3 regions of the Nonomuraea sp. NPDC050451 genome follow, and region 3 is predicted to be linked to each of the others. Evidence: riboswitches for the same ligand, from Rfam matches in the RefSeq annotation. Region 3 holds a riboswitch; each other region holds the start of a gene.
What was found. A riboswitch is a leader RNA that binds a small molecule or an ion and turns the genes downstream of it on or off. The one in region 3 is predicted to bind thiamine pyrophosphate.
Positions count from the first base shown of each region.

Region 1: another riboswitch for thiamine pyrophosphate. It lies ahead of tenA (thiaminase II); the one in region 3 lies ahead of thiO (glycine oxidase ThiO).
Region 2: another riboswitch for thiamine pyrophosphate. It lies ahead of ACIBI9_RS51645 (purine-cytosine permease family protein); the one in region 3 lies ahead of thiO (glycine oxidase ThiO).

Region 1 covers NZ_JBITHZ010000063.1:2,787-5,040, reverse strand. The annotation lists gene ACIBI9_RS64565 (hypothetical protein) at 1-1,031, shown strand, start outside; TPP riboswitch at 1,154-1,249, shown strand; gene tenA (thiaminase II) at 1,241-1,948, shown strand; gene ACIBI9_RS64555 (BTAD domain-containing putative transcriptional regulator) at 1,929-2,254, opposite strand, start outside.
Region 2 covers NZ_JBITHZ010000032.1:44,990-47,243, reverse strand. The annotation lists gene ACIBI9_RS51645 (purine-cytosine permease family protein) at 1-983, opposite strand, end outside; TPP riboswitch at 971-1,090, opposite strand; gene ACIBI9_RS51640 (rhodanese-like domain-containing protein) at 1,143-1,466, opposite strand; gene ACIBI9_RS51635 (winged helix-turn-helix transcriptional regulator) at 1,463-1,873, opposite strand; gene ACIBI9_RS51630 (Fpg/Nei family DNA glycosylase) at 1,879-2,254, opposite strand, start outside.
Region 3 covers NZ_JBITHZ010000001.1:550,064-552,317, forward strand. The annotation lists gene thiS (sulfur carrier protein ThiS) at 1-24, opposite strand, end outside; gene thiO (glycine oxidase ThiO) at 30-1,145, opposite strand; TPP riboswitch at 1,135-1,253, opposite strand; gene ACIBI9_RS02470 (NAD(P)/FAD-dependent oxidoreductase) at 1,307-2,254, shown strand, end outside.

The sequences.
Region 1 (2,254 bases), on a different contig from region 3:
CCACGACGGCCGTGCTGGACGCCGTGGAAGGGGCCGCCTCGGGCGCCTCCGGCCGCGTCCTGCTGTCGCTGCGCGAGCACCTGCAGAACCGGCTCGCCCCCGTCGCGGGCCGCGTCTTCGTCAACCGGCACGGCAGGGCGTGGGCGGCCCCCGACTCCCGCTCGCCGCTGGAGGAGGAGGCCCTGGCGCGGGCGCTGGCCATCCTGGACGAGGAGATCGCCCGTCGACTCCCCGACCCCGGCGAGCTGATCGTCGACCCCGACGTGCTGGACGTCGCCCTGCCGCTGTCCGGCAAGGCCGTCGTGCCCGGCCTCGGCATGCTGCCCCGGGGCTCGGTGTCGGTGGTGGACGGCGAACTGCTCAGGTTCTTCGTCCACTGGCACGAGGCCGGGCAGCGTACCGACTACGACCTGTCCGCGCTCATGCTCGACGCCACCTACGACAACCCGACGCACATTTCCTGGACGAACTACACCAACGGTTTCGCCCAGTACTCCGGCGACCTCACCGAGGCGCCCGACGGGGCGTCCGAGTTCGTCGACATCCGGCTCGCCGCCGCGACCCAGCCGATCATCATCCCGCAGGTGAACATCTACGCCGGGGAAGGGTTCGACGAGGCCGCCGAGGCGTTCTTCGGCTACATGACCAGGGAGGCCGAGCAGGAGGGCAGGCCGTTCGAGCCGCGTACCGTGCGCATGAAGTCGGACCTGCGCGGCTCCGGCCGGATCGCCCTGCCGCTGGTCTTCCTGCGCGGCGCCGACGGCGGCTGGCTGGTGAAGTGGCTGCACCTCTACCTGAAGGGGCACCCCGGCTTCAACCAGGTGGAGGGCAACCGCGTCAGCGCCTCCCTGCTGGTGCGCTCCATCGTCGAACGCGACTACCTGCGCGTGCGCTACCTGGCCGACCTGCTGCGTGCCAAGAGCTCGACGGCCGCGCACACCACCTACATCGGGCTGGAGGCGCCGGCCGGCCTCCCGGCGGAGTCGCGCGTCTACACGGCCGGTACGCTGCACGAACTGATCCCCGCCTGATACGTTCGTCTTCCGGTCGTGAGGCAATTCGAGAGCTTCCTTCTGTTCGAGGCCTTATGGGCCTTTTGGCTATCTAGCTCCCGAGCCTCCCTCACGACCGGACCGTGCCTTCTGCTAGCGTTGGCCGCGACGCGGGGTGCCCGGGCTGCCGGGCTGAGATCACACCCGTCGAACCTGATCTAGTTCGCACTAGCGAAGGGACGTCATCGGTGACCTTCTGTGAGAAAATCTGGGCGCGCACGGCCACGCTGCTCGAAGCGATCCACGACCACCCGTTCAACGCCGCGCTCGGCGACGGCACCCTCGACCGCGAGCGCTTCGCGTTCTACCTCGTCCAGGACGGGCGCTACCTGGTGGCCTACGCCAAGGTCCTCGCGACCGCCTCGGCCCGCGCCACCGCCCCGGCCGACGCCGCGTTCTTCGCGCAGAGCGCCCACACGGCGCTGGTCGTCGAGCGGGCCCTGCACACCGGCTACCTGGAGCAGTTCGGGCTGACGGCCGGCGAGACGGCGGCCGTCGCCACCTCGCCGACCTGCCTGGCCTACTCCTCCTACCTCCAGGCCACCGCCCTGGCCGCCCCGTTGCCCGTGCTCGCCGCCGCCGTGCTGCCGTGCTTCTGGGTCTACCAGGACGTCGGCGCGGCGCTGCTCGAACGTACGGCGGGCGCGGCCGACCACCCGTACCGGACCTGGATCGGCACCTACTCCGACCCCGCCTTCGCCGCCTCGGTCGAGCAGGCCAAGGCCATCACCGACCGGCTGGCCGAGACCGCCGACCCCGAGACCCGCCGGGCGATGGACGAGGCGTTCTGCCGGGCCACCGAGTACGAGTGGATGTTCTGGGACAGCGCCTGGCGCCTGGAGACCTGGCCCACCGGCCAGTGGCTCCAGCCGGCCCTCACGCGAACGACTCGCTGAGCTCCCGGCGCAGCTCGCGGGCCTGGTGCAGGTAATGGGTGGCAAGCGCGGCACGCCCGGACGAGCGGTACAGCTCGCCGAGCGTCTGGTACGTGTCCGCCTCCCCGCTGCGATCCCCCAGTTGCTGGAAGATCACCAGGGAGCGCTCCAACTGGTCGGAGCCGTCCGAACGGTCGCCCCTCGCCACCTGGAGCCCGCCCAGGTTCCGCATCGCGTACGCGCCGCAGTGGCGGTCACCGAGCGCCTCGAAGATGTCCAGCGCGTGCCCCTGGTAGCGCATGGCCCGGTCCGACTCGGCGAACAGGT
Region 2 (2,254 bases), on a different contig from region 3:
TCCACGACCAGGGCGATCGCGACGCTCAGCACGCCGATGGCGATGGAGAAGACGCGCCGGTCCACCCGCGGCATCAGGTTCTGCAGCGAGACCGTGGTGGAGTAGACGTTGGCGAAGGACTGGTCGGTCTCGCGCAGCACCAGGATCGCGAAGAACAGCGCGCCCAGCGGCACCGCCACGAACGGGCCGAACACCGACGTCGGATCGGCCGCCACCTTGCCCGCCCCCGCCATGGCCACTGCGAACACGCCCAGGCCCAGGCAGGCCACCTGAGCCAGCGAGTAGCCGCCGACCACACCGGTGAACGCGGACCTGCTCGACCTGGAGTGCCGGGCGAAGTCGGCCGCCATCGGCACCCACGACACCGACAGCGCGATGACGTAGTCCACGGCCGGGGCGAACGCCGTCCAGGACCCGCCCGTGTGCGCGGGCGCCCTGGTCAGGAAGAACCAGGCGAACCACACCATCGACACGATCACGCCGATGGTGACGTACCGCCGCAGCAGCCTGACGGACCCGAGCGGCCAGATCGTGAGCGCGGTGGTCAGCACCCCCGCCGCCACCACCCACACCTGGTACGGCACGGCGCCGAAGATCGCGCTGGCCGCCTTGGCGATCACCCACAGCTCGAAGGCGGCCCAGCCGAGCATCTGGACGATGTTGAGCACCGTGGGGACGTACGAGATCCGCGCCCCGAACAGGCCCCGCAGCAGCACCATCGCGGGCTGCCCCGTCTGGGTGCCGGGGACGGCGGACAGGCCCACCATGGCGGTGCCGATCAGGCTGCCGACCACGGTCGCCAGGAGCGCGGCGGTCAGGCTGAGCGGAGCGTTGCCCAGGGGATTGAGCAGGAGCGACGCTCCGGAGAAGCCCAGGAGGCTGACACCGAGGTTCGCCCAGAGCGCACCCTGGTCGAGCACGCCCAGGGTCTTCGGCGGCCTGCCTTCAAGAGTCAGCGGAACTTCGTCGACGACATGCGTCATCGCACACTCCCTACGCCGGCATTATCCGGACAGGTTCAGGCGGTCGGCAGCGGATCTGTTTGCTGCCCTCTCAGCCCGGCGAACCCCGAGCTCCCGCGACGATCTGCAGTTGGCGCCCTCATCATGCCTTAGTGACGGCAAAACCGCCACAGTGCGCCTTTACGCCACGAACGGCTGCTGCCCGGTCTCGCTCACCATCGGGCGGCGCGCGAACTCCCACGACTGCATGCCGCCGCCGACGTTGACGGCGTCGCGCCCGAGCTGGTTGAGCCAGGCCGCGACCTGCAGGGACCGGCCGCCCACCCGGCAGACGACGTAGACGGTGCGGTCGCCGGGCACCTCGTCGACCCGACCCTGGATCTGGGTCATGGGGATGTGCACGGCCTCCGGGGCGTGCCCCGCGACCCACTCGTCCTGCTCACGGACGTCGAGCAGGTAAGCGTCTGCGGGAACGGCATTGGCCTCGATCTCAGGAACGGTCATGACTCCATCATCTCGCGCCTGGCGTCGTAGGCAGCACGCGCCGCGGCGATCTCCTCCTGGTGCGCCTCCGTCCAGGTGACCAGCGACTTGATGGTCTCGTGCAGCGTGCGGCCGAGCGGCGTGAGCGCGTAGTCCACCCTGGGCGGCACGACGGGGTGGACCGTGCGGCTGACCAGGCCGTCGCGCTCCAGCTGGCGCAGGGTCACGCTGAGCATGCGCTGGCTGACGCCGTCGATCTCGCGGCGGAGCTGGGTGAAGCGCAGGCTCTGGCAGTCGAGCAGGGCGATCACGAGCAGCGACCACTTGTCGGCGATGCGGTCGAGGATCTGGCGTACCTCGCAGTCCTCGCGCGTGTCCCACTGGCGCACGTCGTAGTCGTCGAGCGGTTCCACCGTGTCTTCTTCCATCGGGCTCACTTGAGAAGGCGGGACAGCCGGCGGTCGGCGAGGGGCTTGCCGCCGGTCTGGCAGGTGGGGCAGTACTGCAGCGAGGAGTCCGCGAAGGACACCTCGCGGATCGTGTCGCCGCAGACGTCGCACGGCTGCCCGGTCCGGTTGTGGACCCGCAGTCCCGACTTCTTCTCGGCCTTGAGGTCCTTGGCCGCCAGCCCGTGCGCCCGCTCCACCGCCTCCACCAGGGTGGCGATGATGGCCTCGTGCAGGTCGGCGATCTGCGCGTCCGTCAGCGTGGCCGCGATCTTGAACGGGGACATCTTGGCCGCGTGCAGCACCTCGTCCGAGTACGCGTTCCCGATGCCGGCGATGATCTTCTGGTCGCGCAGCAGCCCC
Region 3 (2,254 bases):
CTCGTGCGAGGTCCCGTTGATCATCACAATCATGAAATTTCCCGAAATCTCCCAGGTGAGCACATTGCCGCGAGCTCGCCCTCCTCGCCCAGCAGGATGTCCGCCGTGAGCGGCGACAGGAGCACGCCGCCCCGGTGATGACCGGTGGCCAGCGCCAGCCCCGGGGTGCCGCTCGGGCCGATGAGCGGCAGGTTGTCCGGCGTGCCCGGCCGCAGCCCGGCCACCACGTCGGCGACCTCCAGCTCGGTGACGCCCGGCACCAGCTCCCTGGCGTCGCGCAGCAGCTCGTAGAGCCCGCCCGCGGTCACCCTGGTGTCGAAGCCCATCTCCTCCTGCGTGGCCCCGACCACCAGCTCGCCGTCGCCCCGGGGGACCAGGTAGACCGGCGTGCCGTGCACGGTGCCGCGGACGCACCGGGTGAGCAGCGGCTGCGGGGAACGCAACCGCATGATCTGCCCCTTGACCGGCCGCACCGGCACCTCGGCCAGCCCGGCGCTCCACGCCCCGGCCGCCAGGACCACCCGCTCCGCCCGCAGCTCGGCTCGCCGGTCGTCGTCGCCGGACGGCTCCAGGCGTACCCCTGTGACCCGGCCGCCGTCGCGCAGCAGCTCGCCGACGCGCGCCCGTACGAGCCGGACTCCCCGCCGGTCGAGCGCGGCGAGCAGCGCCGCCGTCACGCGGCGCGGGTCCACCCACGAGTCGCCGGCGGCCAGCAGCCCGCCGCGCACCGAGGGGGCCAGCATGGGCTCCAGGCGGCGGCACTCGCGGCCGGTCAGCCGCTGGACGGGCAGCTCCAGCTTCTCCAGGTAGGCGGCCAGCTCGTCCAGCGCGGCCAGGTCGTCCGCCCCGAACGCCACGTCGAGCGTCCCCTCGGAGCGCAGGTCCAGGGCCTCGGCGCCCGCCAGCCCCGCGTCGGCGGCCAGCTCGACGGCGAAGGCGGGCCAGCGGCGCAGCGACGCCACGCCGAGCCGCAGCAGCGGCACCTCCGTATAGGTGACCTCGCTGACCGGCGCCAGCATCCCCGCCGCCGCGTGCGAGGCGCCCGAGGCGGGGGCCGGGTCCACCAGGGTGACGGGCCGCCCTTCGCGGGCCAGCCGCCAGGCCACGGAGAGCCCGACGACCCCGCCGCCCACGATCACATCCATCCGCGCTCCCTTCGCCGGCATGATCCGGATCAGGTGTCTTGCGGTCGAAGGCCCGATCGGCAGCCTTCCTCTCAGCCCGGTCACGGCCGGACTCCCGCGCGTCTTACGCCCCCAGCCTACGGCCTCGCTGCGACGCCCGGACACCGGCCCACGTTAGGGTCATGAACGTGAACAAAGTCGTGGTGGTGGGAGCGGGCCTGGCCGGAGTGCGCACCGTGGAGGCGCTGCGCGCACGGGGGTTCGGCGGGAGGATCACGCTGATCGGTGAGGAGCGGCATCGCCCCTACGACCGTCCACCGCTGTCCAAGGCCGTGCTGTTCGGCGACGCCGACACCAGCTACGTCGACACCGACCTGGCCGCGATCGACGTGGAGTTCCAGCCGGGGGTCAGCGCCAAGGCGCTGCGCGAGGGGGTCGTGGAGACCACCGAGGGCGAGATCGGCTACGACGGGCTGGTCATCGCCACCGGCGCCGAGCCGATCAGGCTGCCCGGCGACGGCCCGCAGCACGTGCTGCGCACGCTCGACGACGCCCACGAGCTCAGGGCCGTGCTCGTCCCCGGCGCCCGCGTCGCGATCATCGGCGCCGGCTGGATCGGGGCGGAGGTGGCCACCGCCGCCCGCCGTGCCGGGTGCGCGGTGACCGTGATCGAGGCCGGCCCGGCGCCGCTCGCGACGGCCGTCGGCGCCGAGATCGGGGCCCGCACCGAGCGCTGGTACGACGGCATCGACCTGCGGCTCGACACCATGGTCGACTCCGTGGACGAGGGCGGCGTGCGGCTGGTGGGCGGCGAGTTCGTGGACGCCCACGTGGTGGTCGCGGGCATCGGCGTGCGCCCGGCCGTCGAATGGCTCACCGGCGCCGACATCGACCTCCACAACGGCGTCGTCGTGGACGAGTACCTGCGCGCCTCCCTCCCCAACACGGTCGCCGTCGGCGACTGCGCCGCCTGGTGGTCGCGCCGCTGGCAGACCAGGCTCAGGGTCGAGCACTGGGACACCGCGCTCAACGCCCCCGAGGTGGCCGCCGCCAGCTTGCTGGGCGAGGACGTCGCGTACGATCCCGTTCCGTACTTCTGGTCGGAGCAGTTCGGGCACATGGTGCAATAT